DNA from 2 places in the Pseudomonas sp. DW-iso3 genome. Region 2 is predicted to be linked to the other one. Evidence: predicted binding sites of a transcription regulator. Region 2 holds the regulator's gene; the other holds the start of a gene.
The links. Region 2 encodes FliA, which starts transcription of late flagellar genes. Its sites were predicted from a motif close to CTAAAGTTTNNNNNNNNNNNGCCGNTAA; they were not measured.
Positions count from the first base shown of each region.

Region 1: a site for FliA is predicted at 4,687-4,714, ahead of motA (flagellar motor stator protein MotA). Genes of this name have one in related genera too.

Region 1 is NZ_JBZXDZ010000006.1:425,523-441,665, forward strand. Features, by position in the region: gene serB (phosphoserine phosphatase SerB) at 1-1,207, shown strand, start outside; gene asd (archaetidylserine decarboxylase) at 1,331-2,191, opposite strand; gene AC4PS7_RS19815 (rhodanese-like domain-containing protein) at 2,207-3,022, opposite strand; gene AC4PS7_RS19820 (HDOD domain-containing protein) at 3,080-4,615, opposite strand; gene motA (flagellar motor stator protein MotA) at 4,782-5,633, shown strand; gene motB (flagellar motor protein MotB) at 5,637-6,656, shown strand; gene rsgA (small ribosomal subunit biogenesis GTPase RsgA) at 6,708-7,739, opposite strand; gene orn (oligoribonuclease) at 7,848-8,390, shown strand; gene AC4PS7_RS19845 (trimeric intracellular cation channel family protein) at 8,582-9,199, shown strand; gene queG (tRNA epoxyqueuosine(34) reductase QueG) at 9,196-10,260, opposite strand; gene AC4PS7_RS19855 (NAD(P)H-hydrate dehydratase) at 10,324-11,184, shown strand; gene tsaE (tRNA (adenosine(37)-N6)-threonylcarbamoyltransferase complex ATPase subunit type 1 TsaE) at 11,172-11,642, shown strand; gene AC4PS7_RS19865 (N-acetylmuramoyl-L-alanine amidase) at 11,658-13,079, shown strand; gene mutL (DNA mismatch repair endonuclease MutL) at 13,079-14,995, shown strand; gene miaA (tRNA (adenosine(37)-N6)-dimethylallyltransferase MiaA) at 14,995-15,966, shown strand; gene hfq (RNA chaperone Hfq) at 16,062-16,143, shown strand, end outside.
Region 2 is NZ_JBZXDZ010000003.1:435,249-451,391, reverse strand. Features, by position in the region: gene yegS (lipid kinase YegS) at 1-493, opposite strand, end outside; gene AC4PS7_RS11205 (DUF2802 domain-containing protein) at 1,066-1,458, opposite strand; gene AC4PS7_RS11200 (chemotaxis protein CheW) at 1,459-1,941, opposite strand; gene AC4PS7_RS11195 (CheW domain-containing protein) at 2,023-2,811, opposite strand; gene AC4PS7_RS11190 (ParA family protein) at 2,811-3,599, opposite strand; gene motD (flagellar motor protein MotD) at 3,651-4,538, opposite strand; gene AC4PS7_RS11180 (flagellar motor protein) at 4,554-5,294, opposite strand; gene AC4PS7_RS11175 (protein-glutamate methylesterase/protein-glutamine glutaminase) at 5,294-6,421, opposite strand; gene AC4PS7_RS11170 (chemotaxis protein CheA) at 6,470-8,677, opposite strand; gene AC4PS7_RS11165 (protein phosphatase CheZ) at 8,689-9,477, opposite strand; gene AC4PS7_RS11160 (chemotaxis response regulator CheY) at 9,496-9,870, opposite strand; gene fliA (RNA polymerase sigma factor FliA) at 10,038-10,778, opposite strand; gene fleN (flagellar synthesis regulator FleN) at 10,775-11,608, opposite strand; gene flhF (flagellar biosynthesis GTPase FlhF) at 11,715-13,031, opposite strand; gene flhA (flagellar biosynthesis protein FlhA) at 13,044-15,158, opposite strand; gene cspE (transcription antiterminator/RNA stability regulator CspE) at 15,575-15,778, opposite strand.

The DNA of each region.
Region 1 (16,143 bases), on a different contig from region 2:
AATTGTCCTGATTAACATCACTGGGGAAGACCGCCCGGGTCTTACCGCGGCCATTACCGGCGTTCTGGCCCAGGGTGGTGTGAACATTCTCGACATCGGCCAGGCAGTGATCCACGACACCCTGTCGTTCGGCATCCTGGTCGAGATTCCGAGCACTGAACAGGCGTCTTCAGTACTCAAGGACATCCTGTTTACTGCGTATAAGCTGGATCAGCAGGTGCGCTTCACCCCGGTGTCCGAAGAGGACTACCAGCACTGGGTGGCTGGTCAGGGCAAGAAACGCCACATTGTGACGCTGCTGACCCGTAAGGTCACCGCCGAGCAACTGCAGCGCGTCAGCTCCATTACTGCGCAATATGGCTTGAATATCGACCATATCGACCGTCTGTCGGGTCGCACGCCGCTGGATACCCCGGCCGACCAGGGCAAGGGCTGCATCGAGTTCTCCGTGCGCGGTGAGCCAGCCGACCCGCAAGCCTTGCGGGCCGAGTTCCTCAGCGTGGCCCAGGAGCTGAACGTCGATATCGCCTTCCAGGAGGATTCACTGTTCCGGCGTAACCGTCGCCTGGCGGTGTTTGACATGGACTCCACGTTGATCGAAGCCGAAGTCATCGATGAACTGGCCAAGGCTGCGGGCGTCGGCGAGCAGGTTGCCGAAATTACCGAGCGCGCCATGGCCGGTGAACTCGACTTCCGCGCCAGCTTCAAAGAGCGCCTCGCGCTGCTCAAGGGCCTGGACGTGAGTGTGCTGGATTCCATCGGCGCCTCCCTGCGCCTGACCGAAGGCGCCGAAACCCTGTTCGCCGAACTCAAGCGCCTGGGCTACAAGACCGCCATCCTGTCCGGCGGCTTCACCTACTTCGCCAAGCAATTGCAGGCCAAGCTGGGCATCGACTACGTGTTCGCCAACGAGCTGGAAGTGGTGGATGGCAAGGTGACCGGCATGGCGGTCGAGCCGATTGTCGACGCACAGCGCAAGGCGGATCTGCTCAAGGAGTTGGCCCACAAGGAAGGTTTGCGTCTGGAGCAGACCATTGCGGTCGGCGACGGTGCGAATGACTTGCCGATGCTGGCGATTGCCGGGCTGGGTGTAGCGTTCCGCGCCAAGCCACTGGTCAAACAATCGGCGAAGCAGGCGATTTCGACCTTGGGGTTGGACGGCGTGCTGTATCTGCTGGGCTTCCGCGACCGCGACGGTCAGCTGTAACTGAATAAATGCGGTAAAAAAATGTGGGAGCGGGCTTGCTCGCGAAAGTGGTGGTTCAGTCACTGACGTGTTGACTGATACTCCGCATTCGCGAGCAAGCCCGCTCCCACATTGGGTGTTTTGTCAGGCTTTAGGTAAAGCGATACCCTGGCCCATCTGCACCGGCGAACCCGCCACCAGCGCTTCAGCCCACGTCACCTGACCCGGCCCAAACAGCACGATCGCGGTCGAACCCAGCTTGAAGCGACCCAGCTCCGCGCCTTTCTCCAGGTGAATCGGCGCGCGTGCAGCCTCGTCATAGCGGAAGGTTTTCAGCTCACGCTTCGGCGGTGTCACCAAGCCAGCCCATACGGTTTCAATCGACGCCACAATCATCGCACCCACCAACACCACGGCCATTGGGCCGCGTTCGGTGTCGAAAATGCAGGCAACCCGCTCATTACGTGCGAACAGCTCGGGTACGTTTTCAGCGGTGGTCTGGTTGACCGAGAAGATGCGGCCAGGAATGTAGACCATCTCGCGCAGGGTGCCGGCCAGTGGCATGTGCACACGGTGGTAGTCCTTGGGCGACAGATAAACCGTGGCGAAGTCACCGCCCATGAACGGCGCTGACAAGGCCGAATCGCCACCCAGCAGTTCCAGCACGCTGAAACTGTGCCCCTTGGCCTGGAACACCCGACCATGCTCGATCGGCCCCAACTGGCTGACCGCGCCATCGGCTGGGCTCAGCACCGCGCCAGGGGTTTGGTCCAGTGGGCGCGCGCCGTCTTTCAGGGCGCGGGTGAAGAAGGCGTTGAAGTGCTCGTAGGCGGTCAGGTCTTCAACCAAGGCCTGGGACATGTCCACTTGATAGCGCTTGGCGAACCAGGCAGTGAAGGCATTCTTGAACCAACGCACGCGGCATTCGGCAATGCAACCGGCCAGGCGCGACAGCAAGTGGTGCGGCAGCAAGTACTGGCTGAGGATAAACAACTGCTTTTTCATAACTGTCCTTAAACCTTAAATCTCGACGGGGGTGTCGGGGTGGTTGCCCCATTCGCCCCAGGAACCGGCATAACCTTTGACTCGCGGATAACCGAGCGCCTTGGCCACCAGGTAGGTGAAGCCAGAGCGGTGATGAGTCTGGCAGTGGGTGATGATTTCTTTGTCTTTGGTCAGCCCGAGGTCTTCGAGGATCTGCGGCATGTCGCGACGGATACGCAGGTTGCGCGCCTTGTCCATGCCGGACGTCCATTCGAAGTTCACTGCGCCGGGAATGTGCCCGCCTTTGGCTGCGAGCACTTTCTCGCCGGAATACTCCAGCGGGCCGCGTGCGTCCCAGATACCCAGGTCGGGCGCGCCGAGGCGGCTTTGCAGGTATTCGCGGGTGGCTGTCGGGCCATCATGCAGCGTCAGGCTGACGGGGTTGCCGACCGGGGCGGGCACGTCAGTCGAAACCGGGCGTTTTTCTTCCAGCCAGGCCAGCAGGCCACCGTCGAGGTAGTGGTACTTCTGGTGGCCGATCACGTCGAGCATCCAGATGAAGCGCCCGGCCCAGCCACCGCCTTCGTCGTCATAGACCACGTAAGTGGCGTCCGGGGTGTGGCCCAGTTCGCCGAACAGTTTCTCAAGGTCGGTCTTGTTGGGCAGCAGGCCAGGCGCCGGCGGCTGGCCCAGTTGGGTGCGCTTGGGGTCAACGAAATGCGCGCCGGGGATGTGCCCTTCGGCGTAGCGGGCGGCACTGGTAAGGTCCACCAGTATCAAGTGTTCGGCATCGAGGCGACCAAGCAGGTCGCTGGGTTCGATCACCAGCGGCAAGCCAGAGAAGTCAGGCATGTGAGGTCTCCTGTGCACAAATGTTGGCGATAAAAGAGGGCGATTGTAGCGCAAGCATCAGGCGCTGCGGTTGGTAAAGCAGTGCAGGGCTTTCTCGATGCATTGGGCGGTTTTACCGAAGGCCTGCACGGTGGTTTCCGAGAACGGCCCGCCGCCCTGGTCGGCCACCATCAGCATCACCACCTTGCCATTGCAACTCAGGGACCGCAGCAACAGGTGTTCGCCGGTGAACAGGCGGCGCAGGACCGGCGGCAGCAAGGCCGAGAACTGGGCGTGGTTTTCAGGGTTGAGGCGCACTTGGGCGGACTTTTCCAGCAAGCGCTGCAGCAACGTACTATTGACCACATCCAGGCTCAAATTGGCTGCATCCTTCGGCAGGCCATCGGCCTGGTGCACACGCAACGTGCTCAAGGCGCGGTCAGCCATCAGCAGCATGACCCGCTGCATACCACTGGCGACCAGGGCCTCCTTGGCGCACGTGGTCAAGTGCATGGCGTTGGCAAAGCGGCTCGGCTCCACCAGCAGTTCAGTACAGCGTTTGCGCCACACGGCCAGGGCCTCGGCGGTGGGCGGCGGCGCGGGGAGCAGGCCGCGATGAATCTTCTGTACATGCCACGGCCAGATCAGCGACAGCGCCGGGTGCCAGAGGTCAGGCATCAAGGTGGTGCGGGCGCTGGTGACAGCCTGTTGGTGGACCAGTTGCTGCACCTCGCCCAAGGGCTGTTGCAGGTACAGCGCAGTGAGCAACTGCCAGCGTTCGGTGTGCGGGCAGGTCCAGGACTCCTGGGCCGACATTGCCAGGCCGTTGGCCAGCAGCACGGTGTTGGCCGGCTGGTTCAGCCAGCGGCGCAGGTTGGGTTCGGCATCGAGCAATTGCTGGTGGCGCAGCGGGTCGTCTTCACGGGCGATGTGCAGGGCCTTGACCAGCAGGCGCTGCTCGCTCATCAGCAACGTGTAGCCCTGGGATACCCAGATCGGCAGGTGCCAGGCTTCGGTCAGGCCGACGCACAGGTCCAGCAGGCGCACGCCGAACAGTTCTCGCTCGACCTCGCGGGCTGACTGGCCTTTGTGGATCACCCGCAGTTCCCATTCTTCCAGGAGTTTGGGATAGGCGACCGCCATTGGCCACAGCGGCGACAGAAACAACAGGCTGCCCCAGTGAATGTCCTGCCACAGCCGCGCCAGGCGACTGCCGAACAAGCCGTTGGCTTGCTGCGACGCGTGCTGGCTGATCAGCAGAAGTTGGCGCAATGCCACGGGGATCTCATTGGCCGGCACCGAAGGCAGACGTGCCAGCAGTTCTTCGGCGCGCTTGAGGCCCAGGCGGTTGAGCGCCACTTCAAGGTTTTCTGCCGGTTCCGCCAGGCTGCCATGGGTGTGGCTGTTGGCCTCGCGCATCACGCTGAGGACGAGCGCCGGGCTGCTTTGCATCAGCTCGGCAATATCTCGCAATGAACTGCGGCTGTCGCGGATGCCTTTGCACACGCGGTCGTGACTGGCCTGGGGGACAGGCAGCCGTACATCGTCCAGGCACTTGATCCAAGCGGCGAGAGAGTTGGGTTTTGCAGTTGGGACTGTCGTTTCATTAGCCATGATAGGGGCGCGATCATCACTTGCGGTCTACACGCCCGGAGCGGGCCGAACTGGCTTTTCGCCTTAACGGGCTATAGTCTGGCGCAGTTTTGCCGATAAGTAGAACAAGAGTTTTCTGCTACACCCAATATGTCCATGAACCCGACGGCGCAAGTACTCATCTCCTATGGCTAAAATTATCGGCATCATCGTCGTCTTCGCGAGCGTGCTCGGCGGGTACGTCCTGTCCCACGGTAAAATTGCGGCACTGATCCAGCCTTTCGAGGTGATGATTATCGGCGGTGCCGCACTGGGTGCCTTCCTGCAGGCGAACCCCGGCTACATGACCATGCACGTGATCAAGAAGTCGCTGGGCATGTTCGGTTCGCGCTTCACCCACACCTTCTACCTGGAGGTGTTGGGCCTGGTCTACGAGATCCTCAACAAGAGCCGCCGCGAAGGCATGATGGCCATCGAGGCCGACATCGAAGACGCCGCGGCCAGCCCGATTTTCGCCAAGTACCCGGCCGTGCTCAAAGATGAGCGCATGACCGCCTACATCTGTGACTACCTGCGCATCATGTCCTCCGGCAACATGGCCCCCCATGAGCTGGAAGGGCTGTTCGACATGGAATTGTTCAGCCTTAAAGAAGAGCTTGAGCACCCCTCCCACGCCGTGACCGGCATCGCTGACGGTATGCCGGGTTTCGGTATCGTCGCGGCGGTACTCGGCATCGTGGTGACCATGGCGTCCCTGGGTGAGGGCGACCAGGCTGCCATCGGTATGCACGTGGGTGCGGCATTGGTCGGTACCTTCTTCGGTATTCTCGCGGCCTACGGCTTCTTCGGTCCGCTCGCCACCTCCCTGGCCCATGACGCCAAGGAAGAAATCAACCTGTACGAGTCGATCAAGGCCAGCCTGGTCGCCTCCGCTTCCGGGATGCCGCCATCGCTGGCGGTGGAGTTCGGTCGCAAGGTGCTGTACCCCAAGCACCGCCCAAGCTTCGCCGAGCTGGAACAAGCGGTTCGCGGTCGCTAAGCCATGGAAAACAACCAGCCGATAATCATCAAGCGCGTCAAGCGCTTCGCTGCGGGGCACCATGGCGGCGCTTGGAAGATCGCCTTCGCCGACTTTGCGACGGCGATGATGGCGTTCTTCCTGGTGCTGTGGCTGATGTCCACTGCCACGCCGGAACAGAAGATCGCCATTGCCGGCTACTTCAAAGACCCGATTGGTTTCTCGGAAAGCGGCACGCCCTTCGTGATCGACCTGGGCGGCTCACCGCAGTTGGCGCCTGAGCGCACCATCAACCCGGAAATCAAGACCGAATCGCCTCAGGAGAAAATCCCGATCGAGCGCGATACCGTCGAGGCCATGGCTGAACAGGTCGAGCAGGAGCGTCTTGAGCTGTTGCTGCAAGAGCTGCAGAACAAGGTCGAGGAAAACCCGCAGTTGCTGAAGTTCAAGGATCAGATTTCGTTCGAGATCACCCCGGACGGTTTGCGCATCCAGATCACCGATGCGGCCAACCGACCGATGTTCGACTCGGGCAGTGCGCGCTTGAAGCCGTACTTCGAAGACATCCTGCTGGCCATGGCCGACACCATCAAGGCGGTGCCGAACAAGATCAGCATCAGTGGCCACACCGACGCCAAACCCTATGCGGGGCAGGGCGACTTCGGCAACTGGGAGCTCTCGGCCAACCGTGCCAACGCAGCTCGTCGTGCGTTGGTGGCCGGTAGCTACCCGGATCCGCAAGTCGCGCGCGTGGTGGGGTTTGCGTCTTCGCAGTTGTTTGATGCGAAAGACCCGTTCAACCCGATCAACCGCCGTATCGATATCGTGGTGCTGACCAAAAAGGCCCAGCGTGCGATTGAGGGTGACCCGCCGCCGGCACCGCAACCCACCCAAGGTGCAGGCGCGCCGGGTGAAGTGCCGGCCGATCCGAACGCTATTCCGCCAGGACAGGAGCCGTTGCCGGCGCATGAACTGCGCCAGAAGCTGAATTTGTTTGATGAGGGTGGGGTGAAGGATCCAACGGTGCCAGGTACGGGTTCGTAGGCTTCACATACAACAAGGCCGCGATGATCGCGGCCTTGTTGTTTCAGCAGTTTAATAACTGCTTTCGGGCAGACTCGCAATAATCGACCGATAGCTGTTCATCCGTTGCTGCTGCACACGCCCATCCTCCAGCGCCTTGAGCAACGCACAGCCCGGCTCGCGGTCGTGTTTGCAGTCGCGGAAGCGGCAGGTGCCGATCAGGTCGTTGAACTCGATGAAGCCCGCTTCCACATCGCTGCGGCTGACGTGGCCGAGGCCGAATTCACGGATGCCTGGGGAGTCGATCAACTCACCGCCGCCGGGGAAGTGGAACAGCCGCGCGGTGGTGGTGGTGTGGGTGCCCTGGCCGGACAGTTCCGACAGCGGGCCTACACGGGTGTCGACTTCCGGCAGCAGGCTGTTGACCAGCGAGGATTTACCCACGCCTGACTGGCCGACAAACACGCTGATGCGCCCGTCCAACTGCTGTTGCAGCTGTTCCATACCATTACCGTGATGCGCCGAAACCTCCAGCACCGGGTAACCGAGGGTGCGGTACACCGCCAGCAAGGCGTTGAGCGCCGGGGCGTTCTGTTCGTCGATCAGGTCGAATTTGTTCAACAGCAACAGCGGGCGGATGCCGGCGTGCTCGGCTGCGACCAGGTAGCGGTCGATCAGGTTGGCATGCGGCTCAGGCAGTGGCGCGAACACGATGACAATCATGTCGACGTTGGCCGCCACTGGCTTGAGCTGGCCGCGGCTGTCCGGGCGACGCAGTTCGGTGGTGCGAGGCAGTTGGGCGACGATCACGCCGATGCCCTGGTTGCCGGCACGCCAGACCACTTTGTCGCCGGTGACCAGCGCAGGCAGGTTGGCGCGCAGGTGGCAACGGGATACCGAGCCTGCGAGTTCGCCTTCCAGCGCCTCGACTTCGACCTGTACACCAAAGTGCGCGATCACCAGGCCCGTTTGCTCGGGGCCCAGGTCGCCGCCTTCAAGCGCTTCCACGGCGGAGGATTCACGTTTGGCGGCGCGAGCGGCGCGTTCACCTTGAATCTTTTCGATGCGCCAGTTTTGGCGACGGTTGAGCTGGCGTTTGGCCATTGGTGTTCCGTGTCGATAATACAAAGGTTGGGTAAAACGGTCGCGAGTCTAGCATGCCCCTGCCTGCTAAACTGCGCAGCTAAGCCAAGGTGCCAAGAGAATCAAGCCATGCAAAACCCACAGAACCTGATTTGGATCGATCTGGAAATGACCGGTCTGAACCCTGACACCGACGTCATCATCGAAATGGCGACGATTGTCACCGACAGCAACCTCAACACCTTGGCCGAAGGGCCGGTGATTGCCATCCACCACAGCGACGCCGTCCTCGCCACCATGGACGAGTGGAATACCCGCACTCATGGCAACTCCGGCCTGACCCAGCGCGTGCGCGACAGCCGTATCAGCATGGCCGAAGCAGAAGCCGAGACCATCGCCTTCCTGGAAAAGTGGGTGCCCAAGGGCAAGTCGCCGATCTGCGGCAACAGCATCTGCCAGGATCGTCGCTTCCTTTATACGCATATGAAGGCGCTGGAAAGCTACTTCCACTACCGCAACCTGGATGTGTCCACGCTTAAGGAATTGGCCGCGCGCTGGGCGCCGGAAGTCAAAGACAGCTTCCATAAAGGCAGCACGCACTTGGCGCTGGATGATATTCGCGAGTCGATTGCCGAGCTGCAGCATTACCGCAAGCATTTCATCAAGGCCTGAAGATGTGGCGCCTGGCCCGGCGCCATCGCAGGCAAGCCAGCTCCCACGCTTGACCGTTTTGTCACGACGCGCGCGGAACAAATGGGGGAGCTGGCTCGCCTGCGGTAGGGTCGACGCGGTCTTTCGCCAAGCGCCCTCTTTTGGTGCCATCAGCAAATGATTAGACTGCCGGCCTCAATGCAAGGATCGCCATCATGCTGCTGATGCTCTACCTCATCGCCATCACCGCCGAAGCCATGACCGGCGCGCTGTCGGCCGGACGGCGTGGCATGGACTGGTTCGGCGTGGTGCTGATCGCGTGTGTGACGGCGTTGGGTGGCGGTTCGGTGCGTGATGTGCTGCTTGGGCACTACCCGCTGACCTGGGTCAAGCACCCGGAATACCTGGTGCTGACCTCCATTGCCGCACTGGTGACGATCTTTATCGCACCGCTGATGCGCCGCCTGCGCTCGCTGTTCCTGGCGCTGGACGCCGTTGGCCTGGTGGCCTTCACCCTGATCGGTTGCATGACTGCGCTGGAAATGGGCCACGGCATGCTGGTGGCATCGGTCAGCGGGGTGATCACCGGGGTCTTCGGCGGCATCCTGCGCGACATCTTCTGCAACGACATCCCGCTGATCTTTCGCCGCGAGCTGTACGCCAGTGTGTCGTTCCTCGCCGCCTGGTTTTATATGCTGTGCCTTTATCTGGAGCTGCCCAGCGAGCAAGCGATCCTGCTGACCCTGTTCAGCGGCTTTCTACTGCGCCTGCTGGCGATCCGTTTTCACTGGGAAATGCCCAAGTTCGTCTACAACGACGATGTGCACTAGCGGCTGGCGTGCTGGTTCAGTGCCCATTCCACGTGTTCGCGCACCAGTTCCGACGGGTAATCCCGGCGTGCCTTCAAAGCCTCCAGCACTGGAATGCTCGACGGCGCATTGCCCAGGCCCACCGCGAGATTGCGCAGCCAGCGCTCGTAGCCGGCACGACGCAGCGGTGAGCCTTCGGTGCTGCTGAGGAATTTATCCTCGTCCCACATAAACAACTCGGCCAGTTCTGCGTTATCCAGATTGTGGCGTGGCTTGAAATCGCTTTCGCCGGTAGCGCGGGCGAAACGATTCCACGGGCACACGATCTGACAGTCATCGCAGCCGAACACGCGGTTGCCGATCAGTGGGCGCAGGTCCTCGGGAATCGCGTGTTTGAGCTCGATGGTCAGGTAGGAAATGCAGCGTCGCGCGTCCAACACATAGGGACCGACGAAGGCATTGGTGGGGCAGATGTCCAGGCAAGCAGTGCAGCGGCCGCAGTGTTCAGTGCTGTGGGGCGCGTCGATCGGCAGCGGCAAGTCGACAAACAGTTCGCTGAGGAAGAAGTAACTGCCCGCCTTGCGATTGAGTACCAGGGTGTTTTTACCGATCCAGCCCAGCCCGGCTTTTTCGGCGATGGCTTTTTCCAGCACTGGCGCGCTGTCGACAAAGGCGCGGAAACCGAAAGGGCCGATCTGCGCCTGGATGCGGTCAGCCAGTTGCTGCACGCGCTTGCGGATCAGCTTGTGATAGTCGCGGCCCAGGGCGTAACGCGAGATGTAGGCTTTTTCCGGCTTGGCCAGTAATTGGGCCATTTGTGTATCGCCCGGTAGGTAATCCATGCGCAGCGACACCACGCGCAAGGTACCGGGCACCAGTTCATCGGGATGAGAGCGTTTGCTGCCATGGGCGCCCATGTACTCCATCTCGCCGTGGTAGCCCGCGTCGAGCCAGCGTTGCAGGTGCTGCTCATGCTCGGCGAGGTCCAGGCCGCTGATGCCGACTTGTTGAAAGCCCAGTTCGCGGCCCCAGTCTTTGATCGATTGGGCGAGGGCGGGCAGATCGGTGGTGATGGCAGGCATGAGACAAGGGAAACCGCAGGTTAGATAGGTATAATTCTGCCAGACATCGGAGCTCGAAGACGCATGCCGCAGACAAAACACGCAATAACCGACGTACAGTCCCTCTTGCACGGCCATTTGCCGCAGCTGGCGGCGCGCTCCCCGGACGACCATAAAGGCCGGTTTGGCCACCTGTTGGTCATAGGTGGCGACCGCGGCTTTGGTGGCGCAGCCTTGCTGAGCGCAGAAAGTGCCTTGCGCAGTGGCGCGGGCATGGTGTCCCTGGCAACGCGCCTGGAGCACGTGCCAGCTGCTTTGGCTCGCTTGCCGGAAGTCATGACGGTGGGTGTGAGCTCAGCCAACCAACTGATGGGCCTGCTGGAAAAAATCTCGGTCATTGTGATCGGGCCTGGCCTTGGAGACGCGTCCTGGGGCAAAAGCCTGCTGTCTGTGGCCGCCAACGCCAAGCAACCGCAAGTCTGGGACGCCGACGCCTTGAACCAACTCGCCAGCGGCAGCGTCAGCTTGCCGGCCAACTGCGTGATCACCCCGCATCCGGGGGAGGCCGCGCGGTTGTTGGGCATTTCGATAGCCGAGGTTCAGGCCGATCGCCTTAAGGTGGCGCGCGCGTTGAGCCAGACATTCAATGCAGTGGCTATCCTCAAGGGGGCTGGCAGTTTGATTGCCAGCCCGGACGGACGTGTTTCACGGTGTGAACAAGGTCATCCGGCGATGGCAACTGCAGGGCTGGGCGATGTCCTGGCCGGCCTGGTGGGCGCGTTGCTGGCCCAGGGCATGCAGGCCTATGAGGCAAGCTGTCTGGCGGTTTGGTTGCACGCCACGGCGGGCGATCGCCAGGGCACCTTTGGTCGTGGCTTGGCTGCCAGCGACTTGATACCTGCCATTCGTCAATTGTTGGAGGAGCAGTCGCCGTGTCTGAAGTAATCCTTTTCCTGGCCGATGAAGAGGCCACCGTTGCGTTCGGGCAACGCCTTGCGCAGGTGACGGCAGGGACAGGGCTGATCTTTCTGGAAGGCAACTTGGGGGCGGGCAAGACCACGTTGTCCCGAGGGATTATCCGCGGGTTGGGCCACACTGGGGCAGTAAAAAGCCCTACGTTCACCCTGGTCGAACCCTACGAAATCGGTGCGGTGCGCGCCTTCCACTTTGACCTCTATCGTCTGGTGGACCCCGAAGAGTTGGAATACATGGGGATCCGGGATTACTTCGATGACGATGCGTTGTGCCTGATTGAGTGGCCAGATAAAGGCACAGGCTTTTTGCCAAAGCCTGACATGACCATTACCATTACGCCGCATGAGCACGGGCGTCAGTTGAAGTTGTTGCCCCAGAGCGCGCGCGGCCAGTCGTGGTGCGCCGCTTTGGCATTGGAATTCAAATAATTGGTGGGGTTAGGTATGCGCTTTCGCGCGTTGGTTGCTGTCGTGGGGGTGTTGCTTGCGGCAATGACTGTCAATGCTCTGGCTGCTTCACAGGTAAAAAGTGTGCGCCTGTGGCGAGCGCCGGATAACACGCGACTGGTGTTCGACCTGTCTGGGCCGGTCCAGCACAGCGTCTTTACCCTGACGGCGCCCGATCGCCTGGTGATCGACATCAACGGCGCGACCCTGGCCGCGCCGTTGAAAGTGTCCACCGCCAATACCCCGATTACCGCCATGCGCTCGGCCCAACGGACACCGACCGACCTGCGCGTGGTGATCGACCTGAAAAAGGTCGTGACCCCGAAAAGCTTCTCCCTGGCGCCTAACGCCCAGTACGGCAACCGACTGGTGGTCGACCTGTTCGACAATGCCGCCGATGCCAACCCGCCACCTGCACCGCCCCCGAGTGTTGCGACTGTCCCGGCGGTTCCGGTCAATCCGTCGCAACCGCAGGTCAAGCTGCCTCCGCCACCACCGGCTCCGGCCGGCAAGCGCGACATTATCGTGGTGATCGATGCTGGTCACGGTGGTGAGGATCCGGGTGCCTCCGGTTCACGCGGTCAGCATGAAAAAGACGTGGTACTGGCGATTGCCCGTGAACTGCAGCGTCAGATCAATGCGATGAAAGGCTACCGCGCCGAGCTGACCCGTACCGGCGACTACTTCATTCCATTGCGCGGCCGTACCGAAATCGCCCGTAAGAAGGGCGCCGACCTGTTCGTGTCGATCCATGCCGACGCTGCGCCTTCGGCCGCAGCCTTTGGCGCCTCGGTGTTTGCCCTGTCGGATCGCGGCGCTACCTCCGAGACCGCGCGTTGGCTGGCCGACAGTGAAAACCGTTCCGACCTGATCGGCGGAGCCGGCAACGTATCACTCGATGACAAGGACAAAATGCTCGCCGGTGTGTTGCTCGACCTGTCGATGACCGCTTCGCTGACGTCCAGCCTGAACGTCGGCCAGAAGGTCCTGAGCAATATCGGCCGCGTTACGCCGCTGCACAAACAGCGCGTAGAGCAAGCGGGCTTCATGGTGCTGAAATCGCCGGACATCCCCTCGATCCTGGTGGAAACCGGCTTTATCTCCAATTCCAACGAAGCCTCGAAACTGGCGACCGGCAGCCACCAGCAGGCGCTGGCGCGTTCCATCAGCGCCGGTGTTCGCCAGTTCTTCCAGCAGAATCCGCCACCGGGCACCTATATCGCCTGGCTGCGTGACTCCGGGAAAATCGCTCAGGGCCCGCGTGACCATCGCGTGCAGCCCGGCGACACCCTGGCCATGCTGGCCGTGCGTTTCCAGGTGTCGGCCGCTACCTTGCGCAGCGCCAACAACCTGAAGACGGATGAATTGAAAGTCGGCCAGGTGTTGACCATCCCTGGCACTGAATTGGCGGCACAGTAATGAGCGAATCCATTCTGGACAACGGCTCACGCATCGAACTGCTCAGCCCACGTCTTGCCAACCAGATTGCGGCGGGCGAGGTTGTGGAGCGTCCGGCATCGGTGATCAAGGAGCTGCTGGAAAACAGCATCGACTCCGGCGCCAAGCGCATTGATGTCGACGTGGAGCAGGGCGGCGTCAAGCTGCTGCGGGTGCGTGATGATGGCAGCGGCATTTCTTCCGATGACTTGCCGCTGGCCTTGGCGCGTCACGCCACCAGCAAGATTCGCGACCTGGAAGACCTGGAACGGGTGATGAGCCTGGGCTTTCGCGGTGAGGCCCTGGCCTCTATCAGCTCTGTGGCGCGCCTGACCCTGACGTCTCGCACTCGCAGCGCCGAGCAGGCCTGGCAAGTGGAAACCGAAGGTCGCGACATGGCACCTCGGGTCCAGCCGGCAGCCCATCCCGTCGGTACTTCGGTGGAAGTGCGCGACCTGTTCTTCAACACCCCGGCGCGGCGTAAATTCCTCAAGGCCGAAAAAACCGAATTCGATCACCTGCAGGAAGTCATCAAGCGCCTGGCCTTGGCCCGCTTCGACGTGGCGTTTCACTTGCGTCATAACGGCAAGACCATCCTCAGTTTGCACGAAGCCCACGATGACGCCGCGCGCGCTCGCCGTGTGTCGGCGATCTGCGGGCCGGGGTTCCTGGAGCAGGCGCTGCCGATTGAAATCGAACGCAATGGCCTGCGCCTGTGGGGCTGGGTCGGCTTGCCGACCTTCTCCCGCAGCCAGGCGGACTTGCAGTATTTCTTTGTGAATGGCCGTGCGGTGCGCGACAAACTGGTGGCCCACGCGGTGCGCCAGGCCTATCGCGATGTGCTGTTCAACGGGCGGCACCCAACGTTTGTGCTGTTTTTTGAGGTCGACCCGTCGGTGGTGGACGTTAACGTGCACCCCACCAAGCACGAAGTGCGCTTCCGTGATGGACGCATGGTGCACGACTTCCTCTATGGCACCCTGCACCGCACCCTGGGTGATGTGCGTCCGGACGATCAATTGGCCGCGCCCATTGTGACGGCCGTGGTCCGCCCAAGTGGCCCGCAAGCCGGTGAGTTTGGCCCCCAGGGCGAAATGAGCCTGGCGGCCAACCTGTTGCAATCGCCGCAGTCGCAACCGTCCTATACCGCGCCGAATGCCGGCGCCGGCTCGGGTTATCAATACCAATACACTCCGCGTCCACAGTCGGCGGTGCCGGTGGCTGAGGCCCAGGCTGCTTACCGCGAGTTTTTCGCGCCGCTGCCGGGTGCTGAACCGGGCGCGCCGGTTGCCCTGCCGGAAGGCGGTGGAGATATCCCGCCGTTGGGCTACGCGTTGGCGCAGCTCAAGGGCATCTACATCCTGGCGGAAAACGCCCATGGCCTGGTGCTGGTGGACATGCACGCCGCCCACGAGCGGATCATGTACGAACGCCTCAAGATTGCCATGGCCAGCGAAGGCCTCAGCGGCCAGCCGCTGCTGGTGCCGGAGTCGCTGGCAGTCAGCCAGCGCGAGGCCGATTGTGCCGAAGAGCACCACAGCGTGTTCCAGAAGCTGGGCTTCGAACTGCAGCGCCTGGGCCCGGAAACCCTGGCCATCCGCCAGATTCCTGCGCTGCTCAAGCAGGCCGAGGCCAACCGGCTGGTGGCCGACGTACTGGCTGACCTGATGGAATACGGCACCAGTGACCGCATCCAGGCCCACATCAACGAACTGCTCGGCACCATGGCCTGCCACGGTGCCATTCGCGCCAATCGCCGCCTGGCCTTGCCGGAAATGAACGGCCTGCTGCGCGACATGGAAAACACCGAACGCAGCGGGCAATGCAACCATGGCCGACCGACCTGGACCCAGATGGGCCTGGACGATCTGGACAAACTCTTCCTGCGCGGCCGTTGATGAGTGCCTTGCCCCCCGCGATCTTCCTGATGGGCCCCACGGCCGCCGGCAAGACCGACCTGGCCATCGAGCTGACCAAGGTGCTGCCGTGCGAGCTGATCAGTGTCGACTCGGCCCTGGTTTACCGGGACATGGACATCGGCACCGCCAAGCCATCAAAAGCGCTGCTGGCCCAGTATCCGCATCAGTTGATCGACATCATCGACCCGTCAGAGAGCTATTCGGCCGCGGATTTTTGCACAGACGCCCTGGCTGCCATGGCTGACATCACCGCGCGAGGCAATATTCCGCTGCTGGTGGGCGGCACGATGCTCTATTACAAGGCTTTGCAGGAGGGCCTGGCGGACATGCCGCCGGCCGACGCCCAGGTGCGCGCCGAACTGGAAGAAGAGGCTGCACGCCTTGGCTGGCAAGCCTTGCACGACCAGTTGGCGTCGGTAGACCCAATATCTGCCGCGCGCATTCACCCCAATGACCCCCAGCGCCTCACTCGCGCCTTGGAGGTCTGGCGTGTCAGCGGGCAGACCATGACTGAACACCGGCTGAAACAAAGTGCGCAAAGTGCTGACGCAGGCGCATCTGGCGCATCACAATTGCCCTATACTGTGGCGAATCTGGCCATCGCTCCGGCAAATCGCCAGGTGCTGCATGAACGAATTGCACAAAGATTCACAATTATGTTGGAACAGGGGTTTGTGGACGAGGTCGTAGCTCTGCGTTCCAGAGGTGACCTGCACCCAGGGTTACCTTCGATACGTGCTGTAGGCTACCGTCAAGTCTGGGATCATCTGGATGGCAAGCTGACGTCAGCCGAAATGCAGGAACGCGGCATCATTGCCACGCGCCAATTGGCGAAACGCCAGTTCACCTGGTTGCGCAGCTGGAGCGATTTGCACTGGCTGGACAGTCTGGACAGCGACAATCTGTCACGCGCCTTGAAATACTTGGGAACGGTCTCCATATTGAGCTGAGTCCCTGCAATTGCCGTCTATCCTTGGGGGTGTGACGGCCATAAGCTATCTATTTTCCGATTTTTTTATTATTGATCCTTAAAGGAGTGCGGCACATGTCAAAAGGGCATTCGCTACAAGACCCTTACTTGAATACTTTACGTAAAGAGAAAGTGGGGGTTTCCATCTACCTGGTCA
Region 2 (16,143 bases):
TCAAACCCGTGAACAGGTAGGCGGCGCCGCCCAGGACCTTCTTCAAGTCTTCAGAGGTATTGGCCGTGACTTGGCTGCCGAAACCGCCGGTGGCCATGTTGAGGAAGATTTGCCCGCCGACCTGGCCAAGGTCAATGGCCCTTGGCGGCACATCCAGCAGTGCCAGGGCCTGGGCGGGTTCCAGCGGCACACCGGCAGCCTTGGCGAAGTCGTTGGCGGTGCCCAGGGGCATCAACACCAGGCTGGCGTCAGTCTTGGCCTGGGCCATGGCTTCGGCCACATCACGCAAGGTACCGTCGCCGCCGCCGGCAATGATGTGGGTGTAGCCGTCGGCCAGGGCTTCGCTGACCAGACGTTGGGCATCGCCACCTTCCCAGGTGACCCGCACGGCCAGCTCCCCACCCTGCTCGCGCCGGGCCTGCACGGCGGAGCGTACGTCCTCGTTGAGGGCTTGCTTGCCGTGGAGGATCAACAGGGCTTTGGGGGTGGTCATGGGTGGGTTACTCCTGGATTCAAAGGTGCTCGGAAGATGTGGACCTTTGGCAAGGAGAAAAAAGCCATCGAATGGGAAAATAATTGGATGATTGAGTACATATCCGTTTTTTGGGTAACGGCTGCTTAGGGTTCCGCCCTTACGGCGGGTCACTTTTGGAAAAGAGCCCCAACACTCGGTGTGCCCGTAATCCGACAGTGATTTGGGGGGCCGCCAAAGATCATAAACAAAGCCAGAGCCAGAGCAGATTGATATCTACCTGATATAGGAGATCTAAATTGTGGGAGCGGGCTTGCTCGCGAAAGCGGTGGATCAGTTAGCGATGTAATCGCTGACACGCCGCCTTCGCGAGCAAGCCCGCTCCCACATTTGAAACTGAGACCGGCTTCCAGAAACCGGTCGGCTACTAGGCCGCCGCGCTTCTGCTTGTGATCTAAGGCGCCCCGTCAAACACGCTGGCCGAACGCAGGCTTTGGAGTGAGGGCACCACACCGAGCCGAGGCGAGGCGAGGTGCCGAGTGTTGGGGCGGAACCAATAGCAGCCGTTACCCAAATAATGGATATGTACTCAATCAGCTCTTATGCAACTTGCTCATCAATTGCGCCTCAGCCTGAGTCAACCCACACGACTGCGTCAGCTCATCCACCGTAGCCCCCATCCCCACCAGCTTGGCAGCCTGGGCAAACGAAAGACTCGAAGGATCCCGCTGCTCGATCTGCGCCAGCTTGTCCGGCAACGGCGCAAGAATCGCGCGCAGTTCATGCACCTCATCCCCCACCCTCACCGCACTCTGCTGGTAATGATCGACCCGCTTCACCAACTCAAGCACGCGCCGGTCACGCACAGCATCACGCTCAGCCTGCTGCAACAACCATTCGCGCTGCTGACGCACATAGCGCAACAGAAACGCCAAGGTCCCGGCCCACAACAGGGCCAGGACGATCACCGCAGCTTCAAGGAACAATCAGATGCTCTCCAGTTCCGACCATTCTTCTTCGCTCATCATCTTGTCCAGCTCAACCAGAATCAACAGTTCGTTGTTCTTGTTGCACACGCCCTGGATGAACTTGGCCGATTCCTCGTTGCCCACGTTCGGCGCGGTTTCCACTTCCGATTGGCGCAGGTAGACCACTTCCGCGACGCTGTCGACCATGATCCCGACCACTTGCTTGTCGGCTTCGATGATGACGATACGCGTGTTGTCGCTGACTTCGACCGTGCCCAGGCCAAAACGCTGGCGGGTGTCGATCACCGTCACCACGTTGCCGCGCAGGTTGATGATGCCCAGCACATAGCTTGGCGCACCGGGAACCGGAGCGATCTCGGTGTAGCGCAGCACTTCCTGCACGCGCATCACGTTAATACCGTAGGTTTCGTTGTCCAGTTTGAAGGTAACCCATTGCAGGATCGGATCATCCAAACCTTGTGCGGACGCTGACTTGTTCATATCTCTGACCCCTTCAAATGCCGATGTAGGCGGCGTGTGTACTTCTATTGGCCGCACGCGCGTGCGGCCCTTATTGTCCAATCAACTGCGTTTGTTCACTGGCATCGCCTTAACGGCACCGCTGGCGATCAACTCGGCCAGTTCGGCGACGTCGAGCAACGCGCACATATGTTCGATCACGGTGCCCGCCAGCCAAGGCCGTTGGCCTCGGTGGCTGCGCCATTTGATTTCGTTCGGGTCCAGGCGCAACGAGCGGCTGACTTGATGCACCGCCAACCCCCACTCGTAGCCCTGCACCGAGATCACGTATTGCAAGCCTTGGCGGAAGTCGTCGCGGTAGCGGTCGGGCATCACCCAGCGCGCGGTGTCCAGGACTTTCAGGTTGCCGGCCTGGCTGGGCAGGATGCCAAGAAACCACTCCGGTTGCCCGAACAACGGCGTCAGCTCCTGACCCTCCAGGGAGTAGATCGAGCCCAGGCACACCAGCGGAACTGCCAGGGTCAAGCCGGCGACGTCGAACAGCAGGCACTCGAACGGTTCGGCAGCCCAGCTCGGGCGGTCATCACCGGCCACCGGCGGCGGCGTGATGCTCGGCGGCAGGTGCACTTCCACCACTGGCTCGACCACGGCAGGGGCAACCACCACCGGCGCCACCTGCGGTGTCATCGGCACCACGCTTCGCGCATCCCGGGCTTGCTCTTCCAACACCGCCAACTGGAATTCATCCAGTACGGCTTCTGGTTCAACAGCCGGTTCCAGTACCAGGATCGGTTCCGGAAATTCTTGCGCGGTCGCATCCTGCAACAAGGCATCCAGGTAGGATTCCAGTGCCAGTTGCGGCCGGGTCTTGAGTTCTACGGGACGGTTCATCACGCCACCTGCGCCACAAGTTGCTGCGACAGCAGGTGCTTGAGCAACGCACGGTAGGCCAGTACGCCGCGGCTTTTCGAGTCGAATTGCGACGGCGCGAGGCCGGCACGGCTGGCGTCACGCAGGCGCGTGTCCACCGGGATGTAGCCGTTCCAGATGGTGTCCGGGTAGGCATCGCGCAACACGCGCAGGGTGCCGAGGGAGGCCTGGGTACGCCGGTCGAACAAGGTCGGCACGATGCTGAACGGCAGCGCCTGTTTGCGCGAACGGTTGATCATCGCCAGGGTGCTGACCATGCGCTCCAGGCCTTTGACGGCCAAGTGCTCGGTTTGCACCGGGATCACCAACTGCTGGCTCGCCGCCAAGGCATTGACCATCAACACCCCAAGCAGCGGCGGGCTGTCGATGATCGCGTAGTCGAAGTCCTGCCACAGTTGCGCCAGGGTCTTGGCGATCACCAGACCCAACCCGCTCTGCCCCGGCGACTGGCGCTCAAGGGTGGCGAGGGCGGTGCTGGACGGCAGCAGGGAAATGCTTTCGTTACTGGTGGGCAGCAGCAGTTGCCCAGGCAAATCGGCCGGTACGCTGCCTTTGTGCAGGAACAGGTCGTAGTTGCTGTGTTCCAGCGCGTCCGGGTCATAGCCGAAATAGCTGGTCATGGAGCCATGGGGGTCCAGGTCCACCACAACCACGCGCTTGCCCGCCTCGGCCAGCAAGCCGGCTAAGGCGATAGAAGTGGTGGTCTTGCCGACTCCACCTTTTTGATTGGCAACTGCCCAGACTCTCATTCGGTTGGTTCCTCCCGGCAGGCACAGGCGCGACCGAGACATTGCATAGGGTTATTGAGCCGGCGACGGAGAATTGACGGCGCTCTGACGAACCGGCGGTTTTACAGGGGGCGGTGCAGTTTGTGTGCCAGCCCGCTTCAAGGCCGCATCCGGTGTTGCATTGGCGGTGCCGGTGCCAGTCAGGCTGCGACGCACATCCAGGTTGCGCGACACCACCAGCACCACCCGACGGTTCTTCGCGCGGCCCTCTGCCGTCGCGTTATTGGCCACCGGCTGGAACTCGCCATAGCCCACCGACGCCAGGCGTCCAGGGTTTATGCCCTGCATCGCCAACATGCGCACGATGCTTGAAGCGCGCGCCGAGGACAGCTCCCAGTTGGTCGGGTACTGCGCGGTGCTGATCGGGAAATTGTCGGTGAAGCCTTCGACATGGATCGGGTTTTCAAACGGCTTGAGGATCGCCGCCACCTTGTCGATGATGGTAAACGCCTGGTCGCTCGGCAACGCGTCGGCGCTGGCAAACAGCAGGCTGGAATTGAGCTCGATCTCCACCCACAACTCGTTGCCGCGCACGGTCATCTGGTTGGAACTGATCAGGTCGCCAAACGCTGCGCTGATGTCATCGGCGATGCTTTTCAGCGGATCACTGGTGCCACCCACCCCGGCAGCGGTTTCATCGCTGTCGTTGACCAGCGGCTTGGCCGGGGTCACGGTCTTGGGTCGCTCCTCGCCGATGGGAATGGCCTTGAGCGAGCGATCGGCGTCGTTGAACACGCCGATCAAGGCCTGGGAAATGACCTTGTACTTGCCTTCGTTGATCGACGAGATGGAGTACATCACCACGAAAAAGGCGAACAGCAGGGTAATGAAGTCCGCGTAGGACACCAGCCACCGCTCATGGTTGACGTGTTCTTCAGGCTCGCGACGGCGACGGCTCACAATGCATACCTCCCATCAATCCATGAAGCCCTGGAGCTTCAATTCGATGGAGCGCGGGTTCTCGCCCTCGGCAATCGACAAAATACCTTCCAGCAACATTTCGCGGTAACGCGACTGGCGCATGGCGATCGACTTGAGTTTGCTCGCCACCGGCAACAACACCAGGTTGGCACTGGCTACGCCGTAGATGGTGGCGACAAACGCCACGGCAATACCGCTGCCCAGTTGCGAAGGGTCGGCCAGGTTGCCCATCACGTGGATCAGGCCCATCACCGCACCGATGATGCCGATGGTCGGCGCATAACCGCCCATGCTTTCAAAGACTTTGGCGGCGTTGATGTCGCGGCTTTCCTGGGTATAAAAATCCACTTCCAGGATGCTGCGGATCGCTTCCGGCTCGGCCCCGTCCACCAGCAATTGCAGGCCTTTGCGCGCGTAGCTGTCCGGCTCGGCATCGGCCACGCCTTCCAGCCCCAGCAGGCCTTCCTTGCGCGCGGTGAGACTCCAGTTGACTACACGGTCGATGCCGCCCGGCAGGTCGACACGTGGCGGGAAGATGATCCACACCAGAATCTGCATGGCACGCTTGAACGAGCTCAGGGGCGATTGCAACAACGCAGCACCCACGGTGCCACCGATCACGATCAGCGCCGCCGGGCCGTTGGCCAGGGCGCCGAGGTGGCCGCCTTCAAGGTAGTTGCCGCCAATGATCGCGACAAACGCCATGATGATGCCGATCAGGCTCAGGACATCCATCAGAGGCAGGCCTCCACCAGATGCTTGCCGATGTCGTCCAGGCTGTAGACAGCGTCAGCCAGGTCGGCCTTGACGATGGCCATGGGCATGCCGTAGATCACGCAGCTGGCTTCGTCCTGGGCCCAGATGGCGCTGCCGCCTTGCTTGAGCAGGCGCGCGCCTTCACGGCCGTCGGCGCCCATGCCGGTGAGCACCACCGCCAGAACTTTGTCGCCGTAGGACTTGGCCGCCGATCCGAAGGTGATATCCACGCATGGCTTGTAGTTCAGGCGCTCGTCACCCGGCAGGATTTTGATCGCGCCACGGCCGTCCACCATCATCTGCTTGCCACCCGGCGCCAGCAGCGCCAGACCCGGACGCAGGATGTCGCCATCCTCGGCTTCCTTGACGCTGATGCGGCACAGTTTGTCCAGGCGCTCGGCAAAGGCCTTGGTGAACGCAGCGGGCATGTGCTGGATCAGCACGATCGGCGCCGGGAAGTTGGCCGGCAACTGGGTCAATACGCGTTGCAGGGCAACCGGGCCGCCCGTGGACGTACCGATGGCGACCAACTTATAGGCTTTGCGCTTGGGTGCAGGCGAATACGCCGCCGCAGGTGCAGCCGTACGTACCGGCGGCGCCGCAGGCCGTGCAACCGGCGCAGGCGCCGGGCGACTATACGAAGAACTGGTGGGAGCAGCAGGCGCAGCAACGGGTGCTGGCGCAGGCGCACTGAACAGGCTACGACGGTTACTGCGCGAGATGCTGTGCACCTTCTCGCACAGCATCTGCTTGACCTTCTCGGGGTTGCGCGAGATGTCTTCGAAATTCTTCGGCAGAAAATCCACCGCGCCGGCGTCCAGCGCATCCAGGGTGACCCGGGCGCCTTCGTGAGTCAGCGAGGAGAACATCAACACCGGGGTCGGGCAACGTTGCATGATGTGCCGGACTGCCGTGATGCCATCCATCATTGGCATCTCGTAGTCCATGGTGATCACGTCCGGTTTCAACGCAATGGCTTGATCAATCGCCTCTTTGCCGTTGGTGGCCGTACCGACCACCTGGATGCTTGGATCGGCGGAAAGAATTTCCGAGACGCGGCGACGGAAGAAACCCGAATCGTCCACCACCAGGACCTTGACTGCCATAAACACTCCGTTAGGCGGGGCGGGCACTACCGCCCTGCCCCACCAGAATCAAATACGCCGAGCGGCGTAACGCTTGAGCATGCTCGGAACATCGAGAATCAGCGCGATCCGGCCGTCACCGGTAATGGTCGCACCCGACATGCCCGGGGTTCCCTGCAGCATTTTGCCCAAAGGCTTGATGACCACTTCTTCCTGGCCCACCAGTTGATCGACCACGAAGCCGATGCGCTGGGTGCCCACCGAAAGAATCACCACATGGCCTTCGCGCTGCTCTTCATGCTTGGCCGATGCCACCAGCCAGCGCTTGAGGTAGAACAGTGGCAATGCCTTGTCGCGCACGATCACCACTTCCTGGCCGTCCACCACATTGGTGCGCGACAGGTCGAGGTGGAAGATCTCGTTGACGTTGACCAGCGGGAAAGCGAAGGCCTGGTTGCCCAGCATCACCATCAGGGTCGGCATGATCGCCAAGGTCAACGGCACCTTGATGACGATCTTCGAGCCCTGGCCCTTGGTCGAGTAGATGTTGATCGAGCCGTTGAGCTGGCTGATCTTGGTCTTCACCACGTCCATGCCGACGCCACGGCCGGACACGTCGGAAATCTCGGTCTTGGTCGAGAAGCCCGGGGCGAAGATCAGGTTGTAGCACTCGCTATCGGTCAGGCGGTCGGCGGCGTCCTTGTCCATCACGCCACGCTTGACCGCGATATTGCGCAATATCGCCGGGTCCATGCCCTTGCCGTCGTCAGTGATCGACAACAGGATGTGGTCGCCCTCTTGCTCCGCCGCCAGGATCACTTTGCCGTTGCGGGACTTGCCCGAGGCTTCGCGTTCTTCCGGGGTTTCCACACCGTGGTCGACAGCGTTGCGCACCAAGTGGACCAGCGGGTCGGCCAGGGCCTCGACAAGGTTCTTGTCGAGGTCGGTTTCTTCACCCACCAGTTCCAGGTTGATTTCTTTCTTCAACTGGCGTGCCAGGTCACGAACCAGGCGCGGGAAGCGGCCGAAGACTTTCTTGATCGGCTGCATCCGGGTTTTCATCACGGCGGTCTGCAGGTCGGCGGTCACCACGTCGAGGTTCGACACGGCCTTTTGCATGGCTTCATCGCCGCTGCTCAGGCCCAAGCGCACCAGGCGGTTACGCACCAGTACCAGTTCGCCGACCATGTTCATGATGTCGTCCAGGCGTGCGGTATCAACGCGCACGGTGGTTTCGGCTTCACTGGCGGGTTTATCTGCAACCGGTGCGGCGGCGGCACGTGCCGGAGCAGGTGCGGCAGCCGGCGCAGGTTTGGCCGCTGGTGCAGGGGCAGGCGCTGCAGCTTTGGCGGCAACCGGAGCAGCCGTGGCAACCGTCGCCGCTGGGGCCACTTCGCTGAACTTGCCCTTGCCGTGCAGTTCGTCCAGCAGCGATTCGAACTCATGATCGGAGATCAGGCCGTCGCCGGCCGGTGCTGCACTGGCCGCGGCAGGCGCTGCGGCCGTGGCGGCGACTTCCGGCAAGGCGTCGGCCACGAAGGTGCCCTTGCCGTGCAGTTGGTCGAGCAACGCTTCGAATTCGTCGTCGGTGATATCGGTGTTGGCATTGGCGGTCGGTGCTGCCGGCGCTTCCGACACAGCGGCAGGTGTCACGGCGTCGGCCGCGAACTGGCCTTTGCCATGCAACTGGTCAAGCAGGGATTCGAACTCAGCGTCAGTGATGTCTTCGCTGGTTGGCGCGGCAACAGCCGCAGCCGGTGCTTCTGCCTCGGCCTTCACGGCACTGAGGGAGTTAAGCAACTGCTCGAATTCGCTGTCGGTCACATCCGGCTCGGCCTCAGCCACTGGCTCGGGTGCTGCTTCTGCTACCGGCGCAGCCGACAGGTCGGCGGGCTCCGCATAACGTGCCAGCGCAGCCAACAGTTCCGGAGTGGCCGCGGTGATCGGGGCACGTTCGCGGACTTCGCTGAACATGCCGTTGACTGCATCCAGTGCTTCGAGAATCACGTCCATCAATTCCGAATCAACGTGACGCTCACCCTTGCGCAGGATGTCGAACACGTTCTCGGCAATGTGGCAGCATTCCACCAGCTCATGGAGCTGGAGGAAGCCGGCGCCCCCTTTTACAGTGTGAAAACCGCGAAAAATTGCATTGAGCAGGTTCGCATCATCTGGTCGGCTTTCCAGCTCGACCAGTTGCTCGGACAACTGCTCTAAAATTTCGCCGGCCTCTACAAGGAAATCCTGAAGGATTTCTTCATCGGCGCCGAAGCTCATGTGGGTGCTCCTTAGAAGCCTAAACTGGATAACAGGTCATCAACATCATCTTGACCCGATACAACGTCTTCACGTTTATCGGCATGAATCTGCGGACCTTCACCCTTGGCGAGATGTTTTTTTGGATCTTTTTCCGAGAGGATCGCTTCGCGGTCATGTTCAATGCCGGCAAAACGGTCAACCTGGCCTGCCATAAGCACCAATTTGAGCAAGTTGCTTTCCACTTCGGTGACCAACTGGGTCACACGCTTGATCACCTGACCGGTGAGGTCCTGGTAATCCTGGGCGAGCAGAATGTCGTTGAGGTTGCTGGAAACCGTGCGGTTTTCCTGCTCGCTGCGTGACAAGAACCCTTCGACCCGACGCGCCAACTCACGAAACTCTTCAGCGCCGACTTCGCGGCGCATGAAACGGCCCCAGTCGTTGCTCAGGGCCTGGGCTTCGTTGGCCATACCGTTGACCAGAGGCGTGGCGTTTTCCACCAGGTCCATGGTGCGGTTGGCCGCTGCCTCAGTCAGCCTGACCACATAGGACAGGCGTTCGGTGGCATCAGTGATCTGCGAGATTTCCTCAGCCTGGGGCATGTGTGGGTCAATCTGGAAATTGACGATCGCACTGTGCAGCTCGCGTGTGAGCTTGCCCACTTCCTGGTACAGGCCGCGATCACGGGTCTGGTTGAGCTCATGGATCAACTGCACCGCGTCGCCGAACTGACCTTTTTCAAGGCTTTCGACCAACTGGTGAGCATGCTTTTTCAGGGTCGACTCGAAGTCGGCCTGCGATGATTCTTTATGCTCCATAGCTCCCCCGTGGCAGCATCAATGACCGATGCGGTCGAAGATTTTTTCAATCTTCTCTTTCAAGGCCAATGCAGTGAATGGCTTGACCACGTAACCGTTTACCCCAGCTTGGGCGGCTTCGATGATCTGCTCACGCTTGGCTTCGGCGGTCACCATCAGCACAGGCAGGCCGCGCAGCTTTTCGTCAGCACGTACGTGGCGCAGCAAGTCGATACCGGTCATGCCCGGCATGTTCCAGTCCGTTACCAGAAAGTCGATGCTCCCGCTGTTGAGGATCGGAATCGCCGTAATGCCGTCATCCGCCTCGACCGTGTTAGTGAACCCAAGGTCACGCAACAGGTTTTTTATGATCCGCCGCATCGTTGAGAAGTCATCAACGATGAGGATTTTCATGTTCTTGTCCAATTCGACCTCCAAGCAGTCTTAAACGCGCCCAGCACCTGGACGCGCCATTTCAATCAACAGGCATTACACAAAAAGGACTGCCGGGGCACCACGGGTCGAAACCGCGAAGGCTGGTTGCCCTCGCGGTCTCGTCTGCAGTGTCCCCACACTGCCTGTCAGCGCGCTCGCCACTCTCCCAAACGCCCCCGCAAGCGGGCTGCGCACTGGCTGTGCAACTGGCTGACCCGCGACTCGCTGACCCCCAGGACCTCACCGATTTCCTTGAGGTTCAGCTCTTCGTCGTAGTACAACGCCAAGACCAGTCGCTCACGCTCCGGCAAATTGGCAATCGCGTCCGCCAACGCCCCCTGGAAACGCTCATCTTCCAGGTCACGCGATGGCTCCATATGAGCGCTCGCGCCGTCCTCGTGCAGCCCTTCGTGTTCGCCGTCCTGCAACAGGTCGTCGAAACTGAACAGGCGGCTGCCCAAGGTATCGTTCAAAATCCCGTAGTAATCGTCGAGACTCAATTGGAGTTCGGCCGCAACTTCGTGATCTTTAGCGTCGCGACCGGTTTTTGCTTCAATTGCGCGAATTGCGTCACTGACCATGCGCGTATTGCGATGCACCGAACGCGGCGCCCAGTCACCTTTACGCACCTCATCAAGCATCGCGCCACGGATACGGATCCCCGCATACGTCTCGAAACTCGCGCCCTTGCTCGCGTCGTATTTGGTCGACACTTCGAGCAGGCCGATCATGCCCGCCTGGATCAGGTCTTCGACCTGGACGCTGGCCGGCAGGCGTGCCAGCAGGTGGTAGGCAATGCGCTTGACCAAGGGCGCGTAGCGCTCGATCAACTCGCCCTGACTGTCACGGGCAGACCTCTTGTAAGCGTTGTAGCCAGTCGCTGTCATAGCACGGGTCCTGCGCTCGTCTGATGCACCAATCGCTCGACGAAAAACTCCAGATGCCCCCGTGGGTTGGCGGGCAACGGCCAGGTATCGACCTTCTGGGCAATAGCCTTGAACGCCAATGCGCACTTGGAACGAGGGAACGCTTCGTAGACTGCACGCTGCTTTTGCACAGCCTTGCGCACACACTCGTCGTAGGGCACTGCGCCGACGTATTGTAAGGCGACATCGAGGAAACGATCCGTGACCTTGGTCAACTTGGCGAACAGGTTGCGCCCTTCCTGCGGGCTCTGGGCCATGTTGGCCAAGACGCGGAAGCGGTTCATGCCGTAGTCACGGTTAAGCAGTTTGATCAGGGCGTAGGCGTCGGTGATCGAGGTGGGTTCGTCGCAGACCACCAGCAACACTTCCTGCGCGGCGCGCACGAAGCTGACCACGGACTCGCCGATCCCGGCGGCGGTGTCAATCACCAGCACGTCGAGGTTATCGCCGATATCACTGAACGCCTGGATGAGGCCGGCATGCTGCGCCGGGCTCAGGTGCACCATGCTCTGGGTGCCCGAGGCAGCCGGCACGATGCGGATGCCACCGGGGCCCTGCAGCAGCACATCGCGCAGCTCGCAGCGGCCCTCGATCACATCGGCAAGGGTATGTTTGGGCGTCAGCCCCAGCAGAACGTCGACGTTCGCCAGGCCCAGGTCAGCATCCAACAGCATGACGCGACGGCCAAGCTCTGCCAGGGCCAGGGACAAATTCACTGACACGTTAGTTTTCCCGACGCCACCTTTGCCGCCGGTCACCGCGATCACCTGTACGGGATGCATGCTGCCCATTTTATTTCTTTACCTTGTCTTGCTTAGACGCAGGCTACATGGCTTGGCCGCGTGAATCGCTTGCAGACCATCGATGTAGATACATTTCACGGTGTTCATCCTGCCCTCAACCGACCCGTTTTGCCGGGTTGTGATAAAGGTCGGCGAACATATCAGCCATCGCTTCCTCGCTAGGCTCTTCTTGCATTTGCACGCTGACTGCACGGCTGACCAACTGATGACGGCGCGGCAGATGCAGATCATCCGGGATCCGCGGCCCGTCGGTCAGGTAAGCGACCGGCAATTCATGACTGATGGCCAGGCTCAACACCTCGCCCAGGCTCGCGGTTTCGTCGAGCTTGGTGAGGATGCAACCGGCCAGGCCGCAGCGTTTGTAGCTGTGATACGCAGCGGTAAGAACCTGTTTCTGGCTGGTGGTTGCAAGCACCAAGTAGTTTTTCGATTTGATGCCACGTCCGGCCAGGCTTTCAAGCTGCATGCGCAATGCCGGGTCGCTGGCTTGCAAGCCGGCGGTATCGATCAATACCACGCGTTTGCGCAGCAGCGGGTCGAGGGCGTTAGCCAGGGACTGGCCCGGGTCGACGTGAGTCACCGATACATTGAGAATACGGCCCAGCGTCTTGAGCTGCTCCTGGGCACCAATACGGTAGCTGTCCATGCTCACCAGCGCGATATTCTGTGCGCCGTATTTGAGTACGTAACGGGCCGCCAGCTTGGCCAGGGTGGTGGTCTTGCCCATGCCGGCAGGGCCGACCATGGCGATCACACCGCCCTCTTCCAATGGTTCGATTTCCGGGGTGACGATCATCCGTGCCAGGTGGGCCAGCAACATGCGCCAAGCCTGGCGAGGCTCTTCGATTTCGGTGGTCAAGGCCAGCAGGTCGCGGGACAACGGGCCGGACAAGCCGATACGTTGCAGGCGCCGCCACAGGTTGGCCTGTTGCGGCTTGCTGCCTTGCAGCTGGTTCCAGGCCAACGAGCCAAGCTGCACTTCCAGCAGCTCACGCAGGCCATTGAGTTCAAAGCGCATCGAGTCGAACACCCGCTGGTCAACCGCAGGCGCCGGAGCAGGCGCAGCAGGACGTGGCGGTTCTTTGAAGGTCGGCTCGACCAGCGGCTCGGAAGCGGTCAGCGGCAGGCCGGCGAACAACTGGCGATTAGTGGTGGCATCGCTGTCGCCGCGCATGCTCAGTTCAGCCTGGGCCGAGACAATGCGTGAAGCAGTCTTGCGCAGCTCGTCTTCGAGCTCCATGTTCGGCACACGCGGCGCCAGGGCCTGGGGGGTGTAATCCAGGGCAGCCGTCAGCTCGACACCGCCGGCAATACGACGGTTTCCGATAATCGCGGCGTCGGCGCCCAGCTCATCACGAACCAGTTTCATGGCCTGACGCATATCGGCGGCGAAAAAACGCTTCACTTGCATAACCCACTACCCTCAGCCATTGGGGCCTACTGTCGCGACGATAGTCACTTGCTTGTTGTCAGGAATTTCCTGATAAGCCAAAACGTGCAAATTCGGTACTGCCAGGCGTCCAAACCGCGACAACATCGCCCGGACGGGGCCTGCCACCAGCAGAATCACCGGTTGGCCCTGCATTTCCTGGCGCTGTGCGGCGTCGATCAACGAACGCTGCAGCTTCTCAGCCATGCTTGGCTCCAGCAGAACGCCCTCTTCCTGGCCTTGTCCTGCCTTCTGAATACTATTGAGCAATATTTGTTCCAACCTTGGTTCCAAGGTGATCACAGGCAGCTCGGAGTCAAGCCCTACAATGCTTTGGACGATTGCACGCGACAATCCGACGCGCACCGCGGCCACCAGGGCGGCAGTATCTTGACTCTTGGCGGCATTGTTGGCGATGGCCTCGGCAATGCTGCGGATGTCCCGTACCGGCACCTGTTCGGCCAGCAACGCCTGCAACACCTTGAGCAACTGCGACAGCGACAGCACACCCGGCACCAGCTCTTCGGCCAGTTTCGGCGACGCTTTGGCCAGCAAACCCATCAATTGCTGGACTTCCTCATGGCCAATCAGCTCATGGGAGTGCTTGTACAGGATCTGGTTGAGGTGGGTGGCGACCACGGTGCTGGCGTCCACCACGGTGTAGCCGAGGGATTGTGCCTGGCTGCGCTGGCTGATTTCGATCCACACCGCGTCCAGGCCAAAAGCCGGATCTTTGGCGGTAATACCGTTGAGGCTGCCGAACACCTGCCCTGGGTTGATCGCCAGTTCGCGGTCTGGGTAGATCTCGGCTTCGGCCAGGATCACGCCCATGAGGGTCAGGCGATAGGCACTCGGAGCCAGGTCGAGGTTGTCGCGGATGTGCACGGTGGGCATCAAAAAGCCCAGGTCCTGGGACAGCTTCTTGCGCACGCCCTTGATCCGCGCGAGCAATTGGCCGCCCTGGTTGCGGTCCACCAGCGGGATCAGGCGGTAGCCGACTTCCAGGCCGATCATGTCGATCGGGGTCACGTCATCCCAGCCCAGCTCCTTGGTTTCCTGAGCGCGGGCCGGGGAAGGCAGCAGTTCCTGTTGGCGCGCGATCTCTTGCTGGGCCTGGACCTTGACCGCATTCTGCTTTTTCCAGAACAGGTAAGCACCGCCAGCCGCCATGGCTGCCATGCTCAGGAACGACACGTGGGGCATGCCCGGTACAATACCCATGATCGCCATGATGCCCGCCGCCACGGCCAAGGCCTTGGGCGAGGCAAACATCTGCCGGCTGATCTGCTTGCCCATGTCTTCGGAGCCCGAAGCACGAGTCACCATGATCGCCGCAGCTGTAGATAACAACAGTGATGGCAATTGCGCCACTAAACCGTCACCGATGGTCAGCAGGGCGTACACCTTGCCCGCATCGCCGAAGGTCATGCCGTGCTGGAAGATACCCACGGCCATACCGCCGATGAGGTTGATGAACAGAATCAGCAGGCCGGCGATGGCATCACCGCGCACGAACTTGCTGGCACCGTCCATGGAACCGTAGAACTCGGCTTCCTGGGCCACTTCCAGGCGGCGCGACTTGGCTTGGTTCTGGTCGATCAGGCCGGCGTTGAGGTCAGCGTCGATCGCCATCTGCTTGCCGGGCATCGCATCGAGGGTAAACCGCGCGCTCACCTCGGAAATCCGCCCGGCGCCCTTGGTTACTACCACGAAGTTGATGATCATCAGGATCGCGAACACCACGATACCGACCACGTAGTTACCGCCGATCACCACCTCACCGAAGGCCTGGATCACCTTACCGGCGGCAGCGTGACCGTCCTGACCGTGGAGCATGACCACACGGGTGGACGCGACGTTGAGCGCCAGTCGCAGCAGGGTCGCCACCAGCAGAATGGTCGGGAATACGGCGAAATCCAAGGGCCGCAGGGCGTACACGCAGACCAGCAGTACCACGACGGAAAGGGCAATGTTGAAGGTGAAGAACACGTCCAGCAGGAACGGCGGCATCGGCAACATCATCATTGCCAGCATCACCAGCAACAACAACGGCACACCCAGATTGCCTCGCGAGAGGTCAGTCAGGGTCGTCCGGGCCGTGCCGAGCATTTGAGAGCGATCCACCACCGGTATTCCTCGTTTCCTTGAAGCAAAGTTTTGACGCGGTCAGGCGTCTTGCAGGTGGTATTGCAAGAAGCCTTCCAACTTTTGTTTTCCCGGTTACATCGCTTGCGGCGCGAGCGTTGATGAGCTCACAAGCAACCGCCCCCCCCCAAAAAAAAGTGTAAATCGATTCAAATGTGGGAGCGGGCTTGCTCGCGAAGGCGGAGGGTCAGCCAGCATGTCTGGCGACTGATCGTCAGCATTCGCGAGCAAGCCCGCTCCCACAGTTTGGATTTGTGTCCGCCTGCTGCTACAGCGGAAATGTCCGACAAGGTGTTAAGGCGGCCCCTGGGAAAGCCGCTAACTAGTCTCCGTACACCCAGTCGACGCTTTTTTAGCGTCTACTGAAACAATCATGAAGTTCATAGGACGCGGACGTTTTCAGCCTGAGCACCTTTGGCGCCTTGGGTAACCTCGAACTCGACTTTTTGCCCCTCTTCAAGGGTCTTGAAACCGTCGCTCTTGATCGCCGAATAGTGGACAAAAACGTCAGCGCTGCCATCGTCAGGGGTAATAAACCCAAACCCCTTCTCCGCGTTAAACCATTTCACCGTGCCTGTTGCCATTTCCGTTCTCCTCACATCTCATTCAAGGACGTGCGGGACAACTGTGGCGTCTAACGCATAGACGCCACAGGGTCGGTGGATCATGCGAAATTCCACTTGCTGGCCCACGGCAAGCCAAATGCCGCATGAACCGAAGAGATCCACTTGCACGTCATCCTCACCTTCCAGGGCAATCCAACCTTTCCCTGTCTTGCGGTCATAAGATTTGACTGTGCCTCTGAACACCTTCAAAACCACCTCTCCCTGCATCTTGTTTACCGCCTGCGCGCAGTGCTGGTTGTAGTAGAACTGCGAGACGCAGAGGATGACTACTGTCAAAGTTGACAGGTAGACGGGCGATCAGGAGGAATGGTAAGGCGGAGCCG